2 regions of the Marichromatium sp. PS1 genome follow, and region 1 is predicted to be linked to the other one. Evidence: riboswitches for the same ligand, from Rfam matches in the RefSeq annotation. Region 1 holds a riboswitch; the other holds the start of a gene.

Evidence for each region. Region 1 has a riboswitch for cobalamin ahead of ACAM26_RS14340 (MotA/TolQ/ExbB proton channel family protein). Riboswitches for the same ligand answer to the same signal wherever they lie in the genome.
Region 2: it holds a riboswitch for cobalamin, as region 1 does, so the genes downstream of both, btuB (TonB-dependent vitamin B12 receptor) here and ACAM26_RS14340 (MotA/TolQ/ExbB proton channel family protein) in region 1, are expected to answer to the same signal.

What each region holds. Positions count from the first base shown of each region.
Region 1 covers NZ_BAAFHB010000005.1:449,594-459,189, forward strand. The annotation lists gene ACAM26_RS14315 (SLC13 family permease) at 1-111, shown strand, start outside; gene ACAM26_RS14320 (ATP-binding protein) at 166-1,473, shown strand; gene ACAM26_RS14325 (hypothetical protein) at 1,505-1,960, opposite strand; gene cobD (threonine-phosphate decarboxylase CobD) at 2,029-3,084, opposite strand; gene ACAM26_RS14335 (energy-coupling factor ABC transporter ATP-binding protein) at 3,350-4,003, shown strand; cobalamin riboswitch at 4,228-4,435, shown strand; gene ACAM26_RS14340 (MotA/TolQ/ExbB proton channel family protein) at 4,588-5,244, shown strand; gene ACAM26_RS14345 (ExbD/TolR family protein) at 5,234-5,623, shown strand; gene ACAM26_RS14350 (ExbD/TolR family protein) at 5,634-6,035, shown strand; gene ACAM26_RS14355 (energy transducer TonB) at 6,527-6,853, shown strand; gene cbiB (adenosylcobinamide-phosphate synthase CbiB) at 6,860-7,816, opposite strand; gene ACAM26_RS14365 (NapC/NirT family cytochrome c) at 8,303-8,863, shown strand; gene ACAM26_RS14370 (cytochrome c family protein) at 8,866-9,192, shown strand; gene ACAM26_RS14375 (GspH/FimT family pseudopilin) at 9,547-9,596, shown strand, end outside.
Region 2 covers NZ_BAAFHB010000002.1:1,557,404-1,566,999, forward strand. The annotation lists gene ACAM26_RS08445 (disulfide bond formation protein B) at 1-165, opposite strand, end outside; gene ACAM26_RS08450 (calcium/sodium antiporter) at 320-1,300, shown strand; gene ACAM26_RS08455 (methyl-accepting chemotaxis protein) at 1,403-3,316, shown strand; gene ACAM26_RS08460 (OPT/YSL family transporter) at 3,320-5,053, opposite strand; gene ACAM26_RS08465 (KamA family radical SAM protein) at 5,348-6,772, shown strand; cobalamin riboswitch at 6,900-7,126, shown strand; gene btuB (TonB-dependent vitamin B12 receptor) at 7,304-9,175, shown strand; gene cobT (nicotinate-nucleotide--dimethylbenzimidazole phosphoribosyltransferase) at 9,327-9,596, shown strand, end outside.

The DNA.
Region 1 (9,596 bases):
CCGGGCGGTTATCGGGTGGCCGACTTCCTGCGCGCCGGCGGTATCATGACGGTGCTGTTCCTGGTGGTCTCGCTGACCATGCTGAACCTGGTGTTCACCCACCATCCCTGATCCACGGCCCACAGTCGCGCCGGCCACACCAGGCCGGCGCCCAGACCCGCGACCATGTCACTGATCAACCGAACTCCACGCTGCCCGACCCACGACTGCCCGCTCGAACTCGTCCTCCAGGGCGAGAAGCGCCTCCCCGGCCACCCGCTGATCGAGGCCGTGGGCGTGCCCATGTACGACTGCCCGCGCTGTCGCGAGCAGGGCGAGCCCTACACCATCGAGGCCGAACCGGCGGCCACCAACGCGCTGATCAAGCGCCTCGGGCGCACCCTCGCGCGCAGCCGCTTCCCCGGCGCACTGCTGCGCCCCAAGGTCCGCATCGACTTCAACCCCTGGCAGGCCACCCTCGCGCGCCGCGCCCACGCCAACCCCGAGGGTGCGCCGATCGACCCCGAGATCGCCCGCGCCGCCGGGCTGACGCCCGAGCCCGAGGCCCTCGCCGAGTCGAGCACGACCGAACCGGCCACCCCCGAGGCGGCAAGCGCCGCCCCCACGGTCACGCCACGGCTCGACTGGATCACCCCGGAGCGCCCCCGTCACCGCCTCGACCAACTCATCCTCGACCCCGAGACCCTCACCCGCATCCGCGAGGCGACCAACGTGCTGCTCGCCCAGGGGCTGATCTACGACACCTGGAACCTGGCGGCGGTGGCGCGCACCGGGCGACGCCTGGCGCTCAACTTCTACGGCCCGCCGGGTACCGGCAAGACCCTCGCCGCCGATGCCATCGCCGATCTGCTCGACCGACCGATCCTGCGGGTGAGCTATGCCGAGCTGGAGTCGATGTATGTCGGCGAGACGCCGAAGAACATCCAGGCGGCCTTCGCCCGCGCGCGCGAGAGCGGCGCGCTGCTGTTCTTCGACGAGGCCGACTCGATCCTCGGGCGACGGCTGCGCGACATCTCGCAATCGGCCGACAACAGCATCAATGTCGCGCGCAGCACCACCCTGATCGAACTCGACAACTTCGAGGGCGCGGTGATCTTCGCCTCCAACCTGGTCGGCAACTACGACACCGCCTTCCTGCGACGGATGCTCGCCCATGTCGAGTTCCGGCTCCCCGGCCCCGACGAGCGCGCGCGTCTCTGGGCCGCACACATCCCCGCCGAGCTGCCGCTGGCCGCGGACGTCGACCATCAGGATCTGGCCGCGCACTCCGAGGGCGCCGCCGGTGGCGACATCCAGAACGCGGTACTGCTCGCCGCCTCCTACGCGGCGATGCGTCCCGAGTCCGAGCAGCGCGTCGCCCAGGCCGACCTGCAACGGGCGATCGACTTCTTGCTGGAAGGCAAGCGGCGCATCCTCGAGGACGCGCCGCCGGCGCACCCCGACAGCTGCGAGATCGGGTTCGAGCGGGGATAGACGGACGCCCCCCAGCGTGGTGCGGCCGCGCTCAGCCGGCCAGCACCAGCGGCGGGCGTGTCGGCGCCGGGCGCCGCGCCGCCACCGGCACCGGGCACGGCGGCGGCGCATGATCGAGCCAGGGCGCCACCCCCGGGTGCAGGGCGCGCGCGGCGCGCGCCACCGCCGGGTCGACGGTGGCGCGCAGCCCGATCTGCCCGGCGGCGACGCACAACCCCACCAACGCGACCAGCACCGGATCACCGTGCCGGGCGAGCCATGGGTAGGGATCACCGAGCGGCGGTATCGCAACCCGCAACAACGGACCCTCGCCGCGCAACCGCGCGACCCCGGCGAGCCGCGCCCGCTCGGCGGCATGTCGACCGATACTCAGCAGCACGTCGAGCCGGTGCACCGAGAGCACCGCGCCGCACGGAGCGCACTCGGGCAACGCGATCCGCTCGCCATCGAGCGCACTCGGTTCGGCGGGTACATCGCTCGACGTCATCCATACCGAGCGCACCGGCCCATCCCTCGCCACCACGGCGGCAGCGGGCACGCTCAGCCACAACGGCCTCACCCGAAGGCACCCTCGGACACCGCCAGTCCGGCCAGCGCACGCTCCAGGCGGCGCCACTGGGCCGCGTCCCCGGGCAGACCGAAGCGCAGACTCGACGGCTGCTCGAACAAGCGCACCAGGATGCCCTGGCGGGCGAGCGCCTCGTGCAGACGTACCGCTGCCGGGGTCCGCACCCACTGGAAGAGCGCGCTGCCACCGCTCGGCGTCAGCCCGTGACGATCGAGCAACGCCGCCAGGCGCGCCGAGTCGCGCGCCAGCGCCAACCGCGCCGAGCCCTGCCAGGCGGTATCGAGCAGCGCCAGGCGCGCCAGCTCGCGCGCCGGTCCCGACAGCGTCCAGGGACCGAGCCAGGCGTCGAGGCGCTGGCGCAACTGCGCCTCGGTCCAGGCGAAACCCACCCGCGCCCCGGCCAGACCGAAGAACTTGCCGAGCGAGCGCAGTACCACCAGACCCGGTCGGCCGACCGCATCGAGCAGACTGTGCTCGGGGGAGGCATCCATGAAGGCCTCGTCGACCACCAGCCAGCCGCCGCGTGCGGCCAGCGCCGCATGCCAACTCAGCAGGGTCTCGCGCGACCAGCGCCGCCCGGTGGGGTTGTTGGGGTTGATCACCACCAGCACGTCGAGCGGCTCGGCGACGTCGGCCTCGATCCGGCCACGCGGATCGCCATCGGGCAGGCGCACCAACTGGTGACCGGCCCGCCGCCAGCCATGGGCGTGCTCCTGGTAGCCGACCTCGGGCACCCCGACCCGACAGGGCGCGCGCAGCTGCGGCAGGCCCTGGATCGCCGCCTGCGAGCCGGCGAGCGCGAGCGCGCCGGAAGCGCCGTAATAGCTCGCCGCCGCCTGCTCCAGCCCATCGCCGGTCTCGGGCAACCGCGCCCAGAGCGCACGCGGCAGCGGCGGCACCGGCCAGGCATTGGGGTTGATACCGGTCGAGAGATCGAGCCAGTCGGTCAGCGGGATGTCGTAGCGCGCGGCGGCCTGACGCAGCCGCCCGCCGTGTTCGGGACGGGGCAGATCGGAATGGATCGGGACGATGGTGGCTGTCATGCTGAGGCGCGCGGATCGAGGTGGCGATGGCTGGCTGGAAAACAATCGGTCAATCTGCCAGTTGCCCGGGGTTCGTGCAAGCTGGTGGCTGGTCGCGAGCCGCCAGCATCCAGCCCCCAGCCTCCAGTGGGAAAGCCTGGCGCCGCTGGCTGGCGGCTGGCGGCTGGCGGCTGGCGGCTGGCGGCTGAAAGCTGGAAGCTGGAAGCTGGAAGCTGGCGACCGGAAGCTGATAGCGTTCCCCATCTTCCGTATTCGAGCATCCCGGATGGATCCACTCTTCAGACTCACCGACATCCACTTCGCCTATCCTGGCCGACCGCCGGTACTCAGCGGGGTCGAGCTGACGATCCGGTCCGGTGAACGGATCGCCGTCCATGGTGCCAACGGCTCGGGCAAGAGCACCCTGTTGCAGTTGATGGTCGGGCTGTTGCGCCCCGCCGCCGGCACCCTGGTCGCCTTCGGCGCACCCCGCCGCGTCGAGCACGACTTCCATGCGGTACGTCGGCGCGCCGGGCTGGTGTTCCAGGACGCCGACGACCAGCTGTTCTGTCCCACGGTGGTCGAGGACATCGCCTTCGGTCCACGCAACCTCGGCCAGTCGCCGGCGCAGGCCCGAGCGACGGTCGAGCGCACCCTCGCCCGACTGGGGCTCGAACACCTGCGCGACCGCGTCACCCACCGTCTCTCCGGTGGTGAGCGTCGTCTGGTCGCCCTCGCCGCGGTGCTCGCCATGGAGCCAGAGGTGCTGCTGCTCGACGAGCCGACCAACGCGCTCGACGACCCCACCCGCGCCCGTCTCCTGCAGATCCTCGCCGACCTCGATCAGACCCTGGTGCTGGTCAGCCACGACACCCCACTGCGCCAGACCCTCGCCACCCGCCACTACCGACTCGACCAGGGACGGCTGGAGGCAGGCTGACGCGGGCAACCCTTGAATCGCGGCAGCATCGAACCACAAAGGCGCGAAGTACACAAAGGGATCTTACTCAACTGCCAGCTCCCAGCTGGCAGAGCGGATTGGCGTCCACGACTGGAGACCGGCGACCGTTCGCTTTTACCCTCCCTTCGCGCCCTTTGTGTCTTCGCGGTTCAGAATCCGTGTCGCCACCGGCTAACCGCTTGACTCGCCCTCGACCGGCGGTATGATGCTCGGCCAGCGATGGTTCCCCGCGAGGGGATCAAAAGGGAACACGGTGCGGCCCGTTCGGGCCAAGGCCGTGGCTGCCCCCGCAACTGTCAGCGGCGAGTCCGCGCCCCCTCATGACGCCACTGGTCCGCGCCGGACCGGGAAGGCCGGGCGCCCGACCCCGACCCGCGAGCCAGGAGACCTGCCATCGAGACACCGATCGCCTGACCGTCGGACGGGGTGTGCCGAGGGTGGGACCCACTGGCGCCCTGCCCGGCCCCGGCGTCCGCTCACCGGGCCGGTCGTGCCAACCGTCCAGTCCCTCCCCCGAGATCCACCGCCCCGCCCAGCAACACCGCCTGGAGGCGCCCGTCGACATGGATCTCGCCAAGCTCTCTGCCGCCACACAGGCCGCGCTCGAATTCGTCCGTGCCGGCGGCCCGGTGATGCTGGTGTTGTGCGCGCTCTCGCTGCTCGCGCTCACCCTGGTGCTGTTCAAGCTGCTGCAGTTCGCGCGGTTGCGGGTCGGCGCGCGCGCCTTCATCGCGCCGACGCTCGCCGCCTGCGCCGCCGGACGGCTCGACGAGGCGCGCGGCGCGCTCGCCCCCGCCCCTCAACCGATCGCCGCGGTGCTGGCGGTGGCCATCGACGGACTGGCGTACGGCGGGCGCACCCCGCAGCAGCTGCGCGAGGAGGTGCTGCGCGAGGCGGCGGCCCAGCAGCAGCGGCTCAACGCCCATCTGCGCGGACTCGACGCCATCGTCACCCTGGCGCCGCTGCTCGGACTGCTGGGCACCGTACTCGGCATGATCGAGGCCTTCCGCACCCTCGAGCAGGCCGGCGGACAGGCCAACCCGGCGCTGCTCGCCGGGGGCATCTGGGAGGCACTGCTGACCACCGCCGCGGGCCTGGCGATCGCCATCCCAGCCGCCGCGGCGCTGCACTGGCTGGAGGCGATCATCGAGCGCGCGCGTCACGACACCGAGGACGCCCTGACCCGGCTGTTCACCATGCCGGTGGCCGATGCACATTGAGCCGCTGCGCCGCCGCGCTCGCGGCATCGGACTCGCGCCGCTGGTCGACGTGGTCTTCCTGCTGCTGCTCTTCTTCCTGCTCGCCGCCCGACTCGACCCACTGCAACAATTGCCGATCGAGACCCGTGACGGCGGCACCGCCGACAGCGTCGCGACCACGCTGCGACTCGATGTCGCCGCCAACGGCGGGCTGCGGCTCGACGGCGTGCCCTGCCCGCACGACGCACTGGTGACACGGCTGCGCGCGCGGCTCGCCGCGGAACCGGGCAGCACGCTGGTGATCGTCCCCGAGCGCGAGACACCGCTCCAGACCCTGGTCCAGATGACCGACCTGGCGCGCCTGGCTGGCGCACAACAGCTCGCCCTGATCGAGCCCTGAGGGCACACGGATGCAGATCCCCGAACCACCCCGCAGACGCCAGCGCGACCCGATGAGCGGGCTGGTCGACGTCGTGCTCCTGCTGCTGGTGTTCTTCCTCCTGGTCGGCACCCTCGAGCCACCCTCGCCGCTACCGGTCACGCCCCCCGAGGCCGCGCCGGGCGAGCGCCTGCCCGATGGCCGCCTGCGGCTCGTACTCGCCGCCGACGGCCGGCTCGCCCTCGCCGGCATGCCGATCACCCGTGCGGAGCTGGACGCGGAGATCGCCGCACGCGTGGCGGACGAGCCGGGGCGCGCGATCGCCGTCGAGGCCGACGCCGACACCCCGAGCGGAACCCTGCTCGATCTACTCGCGATATTGCGCGCGCAGGGGGTCGACGCGCTCTCGCTGATCACCCGGGAGTCGCCATGAGCCGGACGACGACCCGCCTGCTGTGGGGCGTGGCGCTGATCCTGGCGCTGGGCGCGCACCTGGCCCTCGCCTGGCTGCTGCCGCCGCTGCGCGAACCGGCGCTCGGGACGGGCGAGATCCGACTCTCGCTCCAGGGTAGAGGAACGCCCGACGCACCCGCCGACATCGCCGACGCGGCACCAGCGAGCGCCGAACCGACGCCCACCCAACCAGCGCCAGCGCCAGCGCCAGCGCCAGCGCCAGCGCCAGCGCCAGCGCCAGCGCCAGCGCCAGCGCCAGCGCCAGCGCCAGCGCCAGAGCCAGAGCCAGAGCCAGAGCCAGAGCCAGAGCCAGAGCCAGAGCCAGAGCCAGAGCCAGAGCCAGAGCCAGAGCCGAGTATCGCGGCGCCACGCGCGAGCGCCAAGCCCCCCCCTCCACCACCGCCGCCGACTCGAAGTGAGTCGGCGACACCCGTCGCGCCCGCACGCCAGAGCTCGACGACGCATGCGGACGTGACCCCGAGCAGACGCGCCGAGACCCGCGCCGAGCAGACCGGCACCGACCGTCCGGCTCGCCCCCTCGCCGGCAACCCACCGCCGCGCTACCCGCGACTGGCGCGTCGCCAGGGGGTCGAGGGCCGGGTGCTGATCCGGGTCGCGGTCGGCGCCGACGGGCGGGTCGGCGCCACCACCCTGATCGAGAGCAGCGGCCATCGCCTGCTCGACGACGCCGCACTGCGCGCGGTCGAGCGCTGGCGCTTCGCACCGGCCTGGCAGGCCGGACGCGCGGTCGCGGCACAGCTCACGGTGCCGGTGATCTTCCGTCTGGAGTCGGGCTGAGCGGCCTCAGCCCAGCGCCGCAAACCCCAACCCAAAGGCGAGCGCCACCACCGAGCTCCACCCCAGCAGCCGCAGCGCACGCTGCAGATCGACGGCGCCGAGCGCCGCCGGCCACGTCGGATCGCCGAGGAAGCGATCGGTGACCAGTCGCCCGCCGGACCACACCGGTCCGATCAACCGCACCCGCAGCGCCCCGGCACAGGCCGCCTCGCTCCAGCCCGAGTTCGGGCTCGGCAGCAGCGCGTGATAGCGCCAGGCCGCGCGCAGCGCCAACCCGGGGTGCTCGCGCAGCAGCACCGCGGCAAGCGCGACCACCAGCGGCGAGAGCCGGGCCGGGAGCCAGTGCACCAGATCGTCCGAGCGCGCACCGGCCCAGCCGAAGCGGCGATAACGCTCGTTGCGATAGCCGACCATGGAGTCGAGGCTGGAGACGGCCTTGACCACCACCAGCCCCGGCACCCCGAACAGACAGAGCGCCCACAGCGGGGTGAGCACGCCGTCGGTGAGGTTCTCCGACAGGCTCTCGATGGTCGCGCGCGTCACCCCGTCGGTGCCGAGCGGCTCGACATCCCGCCCCACCAGCATCGCCAGTTGCGCGCGCGCGCCGGGCAGGTCGCCGGCGACGAGCGGCGCCAGCACCCGCCGACCGTGTTCGAGCAGGTCACGGGTGCAGAGCAGGCTGTAGGCGATGAACAGATCCCAGCCGAGCGCAAGCGGCGGGTGCAGCGCCGCCAGCCCGAGGCGCACGCCCCACCAGGCGGCAAGCGCGCCACCGACCACCAGCAGCCAGTGCAGGACGCCGCCCAGATAGCCGTCGAGCCCGCGCGCGAACAACGCCTGCTCCGAGCGCGCGATCCAGCCACCGAGCAGGCGCACCGGATGGAGCCGATAGACCGGGTCGCCGAGCAGCGCATCGAGCAGCACGGCGCCGAGGATCAGCGACAGCTCGATGTTCAGCGACATGGCAGCATGCCCTTGGTCTGGATGGATCTCGGCAAGTGGCGGAGAGAACAGTGGCTCATCGGTGGAGAGAGGGTCTGAGGTCGCGGCGCGGCAGGGTAAGCCAACGAGTCGACCCCGGGCAACGTCTGGCGATCCGGGTAAAAACACCCGAGCGATGATCCCAAGCAATCAAGTCGGTAATTTTCGGCGAACCTCGGCGATCGCCCCCGATCCAATTGATATAGTCCAGGCGATCGCTCGAGCCACCGCACTCGACCCGGCCACGCCAACGAGCAGACGCCCTCGTTGCAGCGGAGGCATGAAGGTCATGCGGACGAGCCGGTCAGCCGTCGCAGGTTTCACCGACCGCCGCGCACTGCAAGACTCCACCGCCCCTGGGCGACGCCTTGAAGCTCGACGGAAACGAGACCTGCACCCTGTTTTCGTCGGCTGCCGCGGGCGCAGCCGTTCTCCCGCCGACCACGGCGAGGGCTTGTGGAGGAAACGATGAAGAAACGCACATGGCTGCTGCTCGGGAGCGGGGGCGTGCTGCTCCTGGCGGGGCTGGCGAGCGGGAGCTGGATGGTCACCGAGACCGCCCTCCAGGCGACGTCCGACCGTGAATTCTGCAGCAGCTGTCACACCATGGATGCCTTCGTCGCCTCCTATGATCAGGACGTCCACGGCGGCCAGAACCCCCAGGGACTGCGGGCCGACTGCGCCGACTGCCACCTGCCCCACGACAGCCCCGCCAATTATTTCGTGCAGAAGGGACTGTTCGGTCTCAAGGCCGGCTGGGGACAGGTGGTCTCGCTCGTCTTCGAGCCCGACTGGATCGCCAGCCTCGAGCAACGCAACGACTTCCTCTACGACTCGGCCTGCCTGAACTGTCACGCCGCACTCGAACACGCCCCCGAGCAGAGCCCGGCCGCGGCCTTCGGACACCGCACCTATTTCGCGCCGGACAACGCCCTGAGCTGCGCCGACTGCCACCCCCACGTCGGCCACAAGGATCTGCGCGCACACCTCGCCGGCGACGCCCTTCCCACCACCACGAACGAGGAGTGAAGATGTCCGTCCGTGCCATCCCGCTACTGATCGGCGCCACGCTGTTGAGCGCCACCGCCCTGGCCGACCCGAGCGGCGACGCCGCACGCGGCGCCCAGGTCTACGAGGCCAAGATGTGCAACCTCTGCCACACCCTGGGCGGCGAGTCCGGCCCCATGGCCGCACTCGGCGGCACGCTCGACCAGGTCGGCGCCGAGCGCAGCGCGCAGTGGCTGCGCGACTACCTGCTCGATCCCACCGCCACCCTGCCCGGCGCGCAGATGCCCAAGACCGAGCTGACGCCGCAGGAACTGGCCGACCTGGTCGCCTATATGCACTCGCTGCGCTGAGCCGCCCGCGGACATCGGCGCGCGCGCCGATGTCCGAAACCTTATCCATCCTGCAGACGCGCCTCGTCTCATCCGTCATGCTTCCATGCTTGACGATCGAGCGCGCGACCCACGACACAAAGACACCGGGGCTACCCGGTGCGACCGCCTCGAATGGCGCGGATCAACCCCGCGGACGCACAATTCACCACCGATATCAACGCCGTGTACAATGAAAGCCCAGATACCGGGACACCTGGACGCCCCGGTTGCGCAAGGAGCAGCAAGGAACCCGATGCCCAGTCGTCAGCAGTCCCTCCCGTTCCCCGCCACCGGCCGGCCTCAGCAACCGACGTGGCCGCACCCAGAACATCGATGACAGCGGCCCGTCGTCTTCGTGGCGTGACCCTGATCGAGCTGATGGT
Region 2 (9,596 bases), on a different contig from region 1:
GGCGAGGGCGAACAGCCCGGCGAGGGCGAACAGCAGGCGCTGGAAGATGCACAGATGGCAGGGGTCGAGCAGCAGCCACTCGGTGAGCGCCACGCTGAATGCGGCCACGCCGAGCCCCCCGATCGCCAGGATGTACCAGATCGAGCGGGGCGTGGGGCGAAACATCGCGATGACTCCTCGGCGTGTGAGAAAATGATGCGCTTGGCCGGTCGCGCGGGCGGATCAGTTGTCGTGACCGGGCGCCGAAATCATACCGAAAACCCGGTGCAGGCGCGTTCGCGCATCACCGGAAGACGATTGCGAGGTCTGAGAGAGACTGATGAGTTTGGCTTTTGTCGCTGTCATTGCCGGTCTGGCACTCCTGGTCTGGAGCGCGGATCGGTTCGTCGAGGGGGCCGCGGCGACCGCGGGCCATCTGGGAATGCCGGCCTTGTTGATCGGCATGGTGGTGGTCGGATTCGGCACCTCGGCCCCGGAGATGGTGGTCTCGGGCTTTGCCGCCGCCCAGGGCAATCCCGGGCTCGCGCTCGGCAACGCCTATGGCTCGAACATCACCAATATCGCGCTGATCCTCGGTATCACCGCGCTGCTCAGTCCGATCGCGGTGCACTCGCGGTTGCTGCGGCGCGAGCTGCCGCTGCTCGCGCTGATCACCGCGCTGGCGGTCTATCAGCTGTGGGACGGTGAGCTGTCGCGGCTCGATGCCTGGGGGTTGCTCGCGGTCTTCGCGCTGGTGATGGGCTGGACCATCGTCCAGGGGATGCGCGGGCGTGGCGATGCGCTCGGCGGCGAGATGGAGCAGGAGCTCGAGCGTCATCCGCTGCCGCTCGGTCGTGCCCTGTGGCTGCTCGCGCTGGGGCTGGTGGTCCTGCTGGCCAGCTCGCGGCTGCTGGTGTGGGGGGCGGTCGAGATCGCCTACGGCTTCGGCGTCAGCGACCTGGTGATCGGGCTGACCATCGTCGCCATCGGCACCTCGCTGCCCGAGCTGGCCTCCTCGATCGCCGCGGTGCGCAAGGGTGAACACGATCTCGCGCTGGGCAACGTGATCGGCTCGAACCTGTTCAACACCCTTGCCGTGGTCGGTATTGCCGGGGCCATCCAGCCGATCGCAATCGCCCCCGAGGTGCTCTCGCGCGATATCCCGGTGATGGTGCTGCTGACCCTGTCGCTGTTCGTGTTCGGCTATGGCTGGCGCCGTCAGGGACGGATCAACCGGGTCGAGGGGGTGGTGCTGATCGGCAGCTATCTCGCTTATATAGGCTATCTGTTCGTCACGGTGAGCGGTGCCGGGTCAGCCTGAAATACCCCTTGGTTAGCGTCGTTTTGATCGCTGGTGTGCGCTTTTCGTGTATGTTGCGCCAGCATAATCCTGTGGTACCGACGAAACCGCGAGGAGGGCGAGGTGCTGAGCAGAGTCCGCATCAGTGTGCAGCTGGCCGTTGGCGGCATGGCGGCGATCCTGGTCACGGTGGCGCTGATCCTGCCCAGCGTCTTCCACAACCTCGGCGCGCTCTCCGAGCGCGCCGAGCAGCGCCGGCTCCAGGACCTCTTCCTCACCCTGCGCTCGGCGCTCGATGAGGAGGCGACACGCGCCGTCTCGCTCGCCGCGGCGCTCTCCAACGTCCCGGATGTCCGCGCCGCCTTCGCCGCCGGCGATCGCGCGCGGCTGCGCGAACTCACCCTGCCGCTGTTCGAGCGGATGCACCGGCAATACGGTCTGGTGCAGTTCCAGTTCCATACCCCGCCGGCCACCTCCTTCCTGCGGCTGCACATGCCGGAGAAGTTCGGCGACGACCTGTCGGGGTTTCGCCACACCGTGCTCGCCGCCAACCGCACCCGCGCGCCGGTCAGCGGCCTGGAGGAGGGGCGCGCCGGGCTGGGGATCCGTGGCATCGTGCCGATGTTCGCGCCCGACGGGCGCCATCGCGGTTCGGTCGAGTTCGGGCTCTCCTTCGGCGAGCCCTTCTTCGTCGACTTCACCGAGCGCTTCGGTGCCCGTGCCCAGCTCACGCTGCGGCGCGGCCAGGACTTCGAACCCTTCGCCGGCACCATCGAGGACGGCACCCGGCTGACCGCCGAGGAGATGCGCCAGGTCATCGCGGGTGAGCGCATCCAGCGCCAGATCCTCTATCGCGACACGCCGATGGCGCTGCTGGCGCAAGCGATCACCGACTATGCCGGCGAGCCCGTGGGGGTGGTCGAGCTGCTGCTCGATCGCAGCGACGACGTCGGCGCCTTCAATCGCGCCATCCGCGACGCCTTGCTCTTCAGTCTGCTGGCGCTCTGTGTCGGCGCCGTGCTGACCTGGCTGCTGAGTCGCGCCATCGCCCGGCCGATTCGCGCCGCTGCCACGCGCATGAACGACATCGCTCACGGCGACGGCGATCTCACCCAGCACCTCGAGGCACGCGGTCGCAACGAGCTGACCGAGCTGGCGGTGGCCTTCAACGCCTTCGTCGACCGTATCCACAACCTGGTCAGGGAGCTGGTCGGGGGTGGCGATCGGTTGAGCGAGGCGGCCGGTGGGCTGTCGGCGACCAGCGAGCAGATCCGCGCTCAGCTCGAGCGTCAGCAGTCGGGCACCGATCAGGTCGCCACCGCCATGACCGAGATGACCGCCACCGTCGCCGAGGTCGCGCGCAACGCCACGCGCGCGGCCGAGGCGACCCGTGACATGGAGCGCGAGGCCGGCGGTGGCGCGGCGGTGGTGCGCGAGACGATCGACGCCATCGAGTCCCTGGCCGCGGCGGTGGAGAACGCCGCGACGGTGATCGCGCGGCTCTCGGACGATGCCGAGTCGATCGGTCGGATCCTCGATGTGATCGGCGGCATCGCCGAGCAGACCAACCTGCTCGCGCTCAATGCCGCGATCGAGGCGGCGCGCGCGGGCGAGCAGGGGCGCGGCTTCGCGGTGGTCGCCGACGAGGTGCGCAGCCTTGCCGGGCGCACCCAGTCGGCCACCCACGAGATCCAGGGCATGATCGAGACACTGCAGGGCGGCGCCCGTGAGGCGGTCACGGTGATGGCCGACGGTCGCACCAAGGCCGGCGAGAGCGTTGCCCAGGCCGGACGCGCCGGTGCATCGCTCGAGGCGATCACCGCCGAGGTGGCCACCGTCAACGACATGAACGGCCAGATCGCCAGCGCCGCCGAGCAGCAGCGCGCGGTGGCCGAGGAGATCGACCGCAACCTCTCCGGCATCAGCCACGAGGAGGAGGAGATCGCCGCCGTCTCGCGACGCATCGCCGAGGCCGCCGAGGCGCTCGCCGCGCTCGCCGCCGAGCAGCAGGAGCGCACCCGGCGGTTCAAGGTCTGAGCCTCAGCCGAGGACGCCGAGCAGGGCGCGGGTGACGCCGCTGAGGCTCTCGCCGGCGATCAGCCCGGCGGCCGCGGCGAGCAGGAAGCGCTCGGCCAGTCGTGGGCGGTAGCGGGCGAGGGCGTGCCCGACCAGACTGCCGAGACAGAGGGTGAGCGAGAGCGATGCCGGGATCACCATCGCCAGCCCCAGCGCTGGCGCGCTCGGTACCCGGCGCGGTCCGTGGCGGTGTTCGAGCAGGGTCAGCACGACCCCGCAGCCGGCGGCGAGGAGGAGTGCGGCGAGCGCGCTCGGCGGCAGCGCGGCGAGTCCCTGGTCGAGGGTCTCGGCCACCACCTTCCAGGTTGCTACCGCCGGGGCCGGCCACTGCTCGGTGATCAGCATGGTCGCCGGGTCCGGGATCAGGCGCAGATAGACCAGGCTGCCGACCACACTGCCCACGGCCACCCCCAGACACTGTGCGATCACCTGGTAGCCCGGGGTGGCGCCGATCGCGTGTCCGGCCTTGAAGTCGTTGAGCAGATCGGCGCTCTGACCGGCCGCGCCGCCGGCGACGTTGGCGCCGACCAGGTTGGCCGTCTGGTCGCCCGGCGCGGTGATGCCGCTGCCGAGCTGCGAGACCTTGCCGATGGCGCCGATCGGCGGGATGCCGGTCTCGCCGACCACGCGCGCCGCCACCATCGCCAGCACGAAGGCGATCGGCACCGCCAGCAGCGCGAGCAGCCAGTGGATGCCGAAGATCAGCGTCTGGGCGAGCACCACCAGGGCGCTGGCGAGCGCCAGTCCGAGTGCGCGGTGCAGTGTGGCCCCGTCGTCGTTTCGCCCGGTGCCGGTGCCCGCGGCATGGGCGGCGCGCAGTTGCAGCACCAGCCGGGTCAGGGTCGCGGCCACCAATAGCGCCACCCCGGGCCACAGCAGCCATTCGATCATGGTCCCGAACCAGCTCGCAGCCGGGTCGGTCGTGCCCGGCAGGATGAACCCCTGGTACAACCCCAGCGGGCCGAGCAGCGCCCAGGCGATGAGCGCGCCGAGCAACAGCGAGAGCCCGGCGCGGACCCCGATGATGGCGCCGAAGCCGGCGAGCATCAGCGAGGGGTCGAGGCTGAGGGTGAGGTTCTTGGCGCTGATCGCCGGGGCGCCGGCGAGTGCGCCGGCGGCGGGCAGCTCGACGCCGAGTCCCGGACGCGGCAGCGCCCAGCGACCGCTGTCGAGCCACTTGAGCGCGGCGGCCAGGGCGCCGGCGCCGAGCAGGACGCGCAGTCTCAGCCGTGCCTCGCGACCCTGGCGGAACATCTCCTGCAATGCCTCGGCGGTGGCGCGACCGGTGGGGAAGGGTAGCGGGGTACGCACGATCAGCCCGGCGCGCAGATACCAGGCGACCCAGATGCCGAGGAAGCTCACCGCGAACACCCAGGCGATCAGCTCGACGGCGGGCAGGTTGCCGCCGGAGAGCATCGCCAGGGCCGGGATCGGCGCGACCAGCCCGCCGGAGATGATGTTGGCCGCGGAGGACGCGGTGGTCTGGGTGATGTTGCCCTCGCCGATGGCCAGCGGCGCGCTCAGGCGCAGTCGCGCAAGCAGTGCCCAGAGTCCGCTGGCGATCAGCAGCGCCACGATCGAGATGTTGAACGACCAGCCGATCTTCAGTCCGGCGTAGACGTTGCACGGGGTGAGCAGGGCGCCGAGTAGCGCGCCGCCGAGGAGCGCCCGGGCGCTCAGCTGTCGATGCCTGTCCATGTCGCTCCCGATGATTGCGCACCCATCGTCCGGGTGCGGGTGACTGTGCCCCTGTCATGCGATCCGTGTCCCTCGCGCCGGATCGGGCAGGGTTCCTGTGTTAGGATGGTGAAATCCTTTGCAATGGTTTTGCCAGTCCGGGCGGCTGCTCGGATCCTCTGGTGGCGCGCTCACGCGCCCGGCGCCGGCGAAGCGCGTACGACGAATACCGTCACTTCTTTCGCCAACCCCTTTGGATAGCCGTGCCCATTCGGTTCAGCGTCCTCTTCTGACTATCCACAGAGGAGCTTTGTCATGTCCTACAACAATGCCCAGCCCAAGCGGGCGGTGGCGGTCGAGTCCGCCCGCCCGTTCCGTGTCCACACCCAGCGTGATCTCGACCGCATCGATGCGCTGCGTGGACTCTCCGAGGATCGCCGTTTCGCGATGAAGGTGGTCTCGACCGTGCTGCCGTTTCGCGTCAACGACTATGTGATCGATGAACTGATTGACTGGGACAATGTCCCCGATGATCCGATCTTCCAGCTGGTATTCCCGCAGCAGGGGATGCTCAGCGAGCGTCATTTCAGCCGCATTGCCGATCTGCTGCGCGCCGAGGCCGCGCCCGCCGCGCTCGAGGCCGCGGTGCGCGAGATCCGCGCCGAGCTCAACCCCCATCCCGCCGGGCAGCTCGAGAGCAACCTGCCCAAGCTCGACGGCGAGCGCCCGCTCGAAGGGCTGCAGCACAAGTATCGCGAGACCGTGCTGTTCTTCCCCAGTCAGGGGCAGACCTGTCACGCCTATTGCAGCTTCTGCTTCCGCTGGGCGCAGTTCGTCGGCGACAAGTCGCTGCGCATCGCCTCGAACGAGGCCTCCGGGCTGCACGCCTATCTGCGCCAGCACCCGCAGGTCACCGATCTGTTGATCACCGGCGGTGATCCGATGGTGATGAAGGCGCGCCATCTCGAGGCCTATCTCGAGCCGCTGCTGCGTCCCGAGTTCGATCACGTCCAGAGTATCCGCATCGGCACCAAGGCGTTGACCTTCTGGCCCCAGCGTTTCGTCGGCGACGCCGACAGCGACCAGCTGATGGCGTTGCTCGAGCGGCTGGTGGCCAACGGCAAGCACGTCGCGCTGATGGCCCACACCAACCACTGGCGCGAGCTCGAGACCGCGACCGCCCGCGAGGCGATCGCGCGGCTGCGCGCCACCGGCGCCGAGATCCGCAGCCAGGGGCCGTTGCTCGCCCACATCAACGACGACCCTGAGGTGTGGACGCGGATGTGGCGCACCCAGGTGCGCCTCGGCATCATCCCCTACTACATGTTCGTGCAGCGCGATACCGGCGCCCAGCACTACTTCGAGGTGCCGCTGGTGCGTGCCTGGGAGATCTATCGCGAGGCGATCCAGGGGGTCTCGGGGCTGGCTCGCACCGCGCGCGGTCCGAGCATGAGTGCGGGGCCGGGCAAGATCGAGATCCAGGGCGTGACCGAGGTCGCCGGCGAGCGGGTGTTCGTGCTGCGCTTCCTCCAGGGACGCAACCCCGACTGGGTCAACCGCCCCTTCTTCGCCCGCTTCGACCCCAAGGCGACCTGGCTCGACGATCTGGTGCCGGCCTTCGGCGAGGATCGCTTCTTCTTCACCGACGAGTATCTCACCCGCTGGCCGAGCGCCCAGGCGGCGCGGATCGAGTCGGTCCGCGCGCCCGAGTCTGCGCTGCCCGAGGTCTCCGGACTCTGACCCTCCCCCCGCGGCGCCCGCTCTCTGCGAGCGGCGTCGGCGGTATCGTTCTCGGCTTGACCCCGGTCAGTCAGTCTGTCCCGTGGCGGGGGCGGGCGTTGACTTGCTCCTTCCGATCGGACTTAATCGGCGCCCTCGATTCCGCGGTGGCCCCTGGACCCAGTTCCCGGGGCTGAAACGGGAAGACCGGTGCGCCGATCGTCCGCGATCGGTCAGTCCGGCGCTGCCCCCGCAACGGTAGACGAATCAGGGCGCGACCTGATGCCACTGTGTCGATCACGGGAAGGCGTCGCGTCCGGGGCCATGCCGGCCCGCTCGTGAGCCCGGAGACCGGCCTCGGAATCAGGATCCGCAGTGCCCGCAAAGCGAGGCCGGGCGGGTCCGTCAAGCCGGGGCTGCGTGGGTAGACCGGGTGGCGATCGCGGCTCCTCGCGCATCCAGCGCGTGGCCGGTGACGCCTGCCCGCCGAGCATCCAGCCCCTCTCTGTTGTCGACCCCTGCGGGTGTGCGGGGTCCTGTGAGGAGCATGTGATGAAGAGTCCCTTGATGCTGGCGGCGCTGGCCGCGCCCTTGAGCGTCCAGGTCCTGGCCCAGACCGATTCCCAGGTGTTGGAGCCGACGGTGGTCACTGCCACGCGTACCGCCGAGCCGGCGGGCGAGACCCTGGCCACGGTGAGCGTGATCGATCGCGCCGAGATCGAGCGGCGTCAGGCCCGCTCGGTGCCCGATCTGCTGCGCACCCTGCCCGGCGTGAGCATCGCCCAGAACGGCGGTCCCGGCCAGTCGGCCTCGGTGATGCTGCGCGGCACCAATTCCGATCACGTGCTGGTGCTGATCGACGGGGTGCGTGTCGGCTCGGCCACCCTGGGCACGACCTCGCTGCAGGACCTGCCGGTCGATCAGATCGAGCGCATCGAGGTGGTGCGCGGGCCGCGTTCGAGCCTCTACGGCTCCGAGGCCATCGGCGGTGTCATCCAGGTCTTCACCCGTCGCGGCGGCGGCGCGCTCACCCCGCGCTTCAGCGTCGGTGTCGGCGAGCTGGGCACCGCCAGCGTCTCCGGCGGGCTCTCCGGCGGCGGCGAGCACGCCTGGTTCAACCTCGGCGCCAACTTCGAGCAGACCGACGGCATCAACGCCTGCGCCGGTCGCCCCTTCCCCTATGCCGGTTGCGGCGTCGATCAGCCCGATCGCGACGGCTACAGCAGTCACGGCGTCAGCGCCCGCGCCGGTTATGCCTTCAACGAGCGCGCCGAGGTCGAATTCCACCTGCTCAGCGCCGAGAGTGCCAACGACTTCGACGGCTCGGCCTTCTCCGGCAACAAGGCCCGCTCCTCGCAGCAGGTCTTCGGCGCCAACGCCACCCTGCGCCCGCTCGATGCCTGGACCCTGACGCTCACCGCCGGGCGCAGCTGGGACGATTACCGGGTGTTCTACGACGATGCCGCCGCGGCGGTCTTCGATCAGTTCGTCGACCGCTTCCAGACCGAGCGCGACAGCCTCTCGCTGCAGAGTGATGTCACCATCGCCGCCGGGCAGCTGGTGAGCCTCGGGATCGACTATGTCGACGATCGGGTCAGCGGGACCGTCGACTATGCCGAGGACGCGCGCGACAACCTCGGCGTGTTCGGTCAGTACCAGGGCAGCTTCGGCGCCTTCGATCTCAAGCTCAGCCTGCGTCAGGACGACAACCAGCAGTTCGGCAGCCACACCACCGGCAGCGCCGCGCTCGGTTATCTGTTCGCCAACGACATCCAGGTCGCGCTCTCCTACGGCACCGGCTTCAAGGCGCCGACCTTCAACGAGCTCTACTACCCGGGCTTCGGCAACACCGCGCTCGATCCCGAGGAGTCCGAGAGCATCGAGCTGATGGCCAACGGCCCGCTGCCGCTGCCCGGGCGGATGCGCGGCGACTGGCAGCTGAGCCTCTACCAGACCGAGATCGACGACCTGATCGCCTATGACTCGGCCATCTTCGCCCCGGCCAACGTCGACTCGGCGCGGATCCGCGGCCTCGAGGCCGCGGCCGATCTCCGCTGGGACGACTGGACGCTGGCCGGCAACCTCACCCTGCTCGATCCCGAGAACCGCTCCGAGGGCGCCAACGACGGCAATCTGCTGCCGCGTCGCGCCGAGCAGAGCCTGCAGCTCGATCTCGATCGCACGCTCGGACGCTGGCGCGCCGGTGCGACCCTGCAACTGGTCGGCGAGCGCTACGACGACCTCGCCAACCAGGTCGATCTCGACGCCTATGCGCTGCTCGATCTGCGTCTCGAATACGCCTTCAACCCGGCGCTGCGCCTCCAGGGACGGCTCGCCAACGCCCTCGACGAGACCTATGAAACGGCCTATCTGTACAATCAGCCCGGTCGCGCGTTCTACCTGACCCTGCGCTACCAGCCCTGACCCCGGACGTCGCTCCGCCCCGCGTCGGGGCGGGGCCGCCCGGCGAGCAAGGCCGTCGTGTCCTCGATCCCTTCCCGCCGCCCCGTGCGGCATTCGACCCGTCGCGCCGGTAGTGCGCGACGCTCATCGCTCCCATCCATGAGGTGCGCCCATGACCCCGACCCTCGACTGGCTCGCCGAGCCCTGTCCCCCGATCGATCAGACCGCCGTGCAGCATGCGCTCGCGCGTCAGGACCAGCTCACCAAGCCACCGGGCTCGCTCGGTCGGCTCGAGGAGCTGGCGGTGCGTCTGGCCGGCCTGCAACGCACCGCCACCCCGGAGGTCGATCCGGTGCGGGTGCTGTTGTTCGCCGCCGACCACGGGGTTGCCGCCGAGGGTGTGTCGCGCTATCCCCAGGATGTCACCAAGCAGATGGTCCGC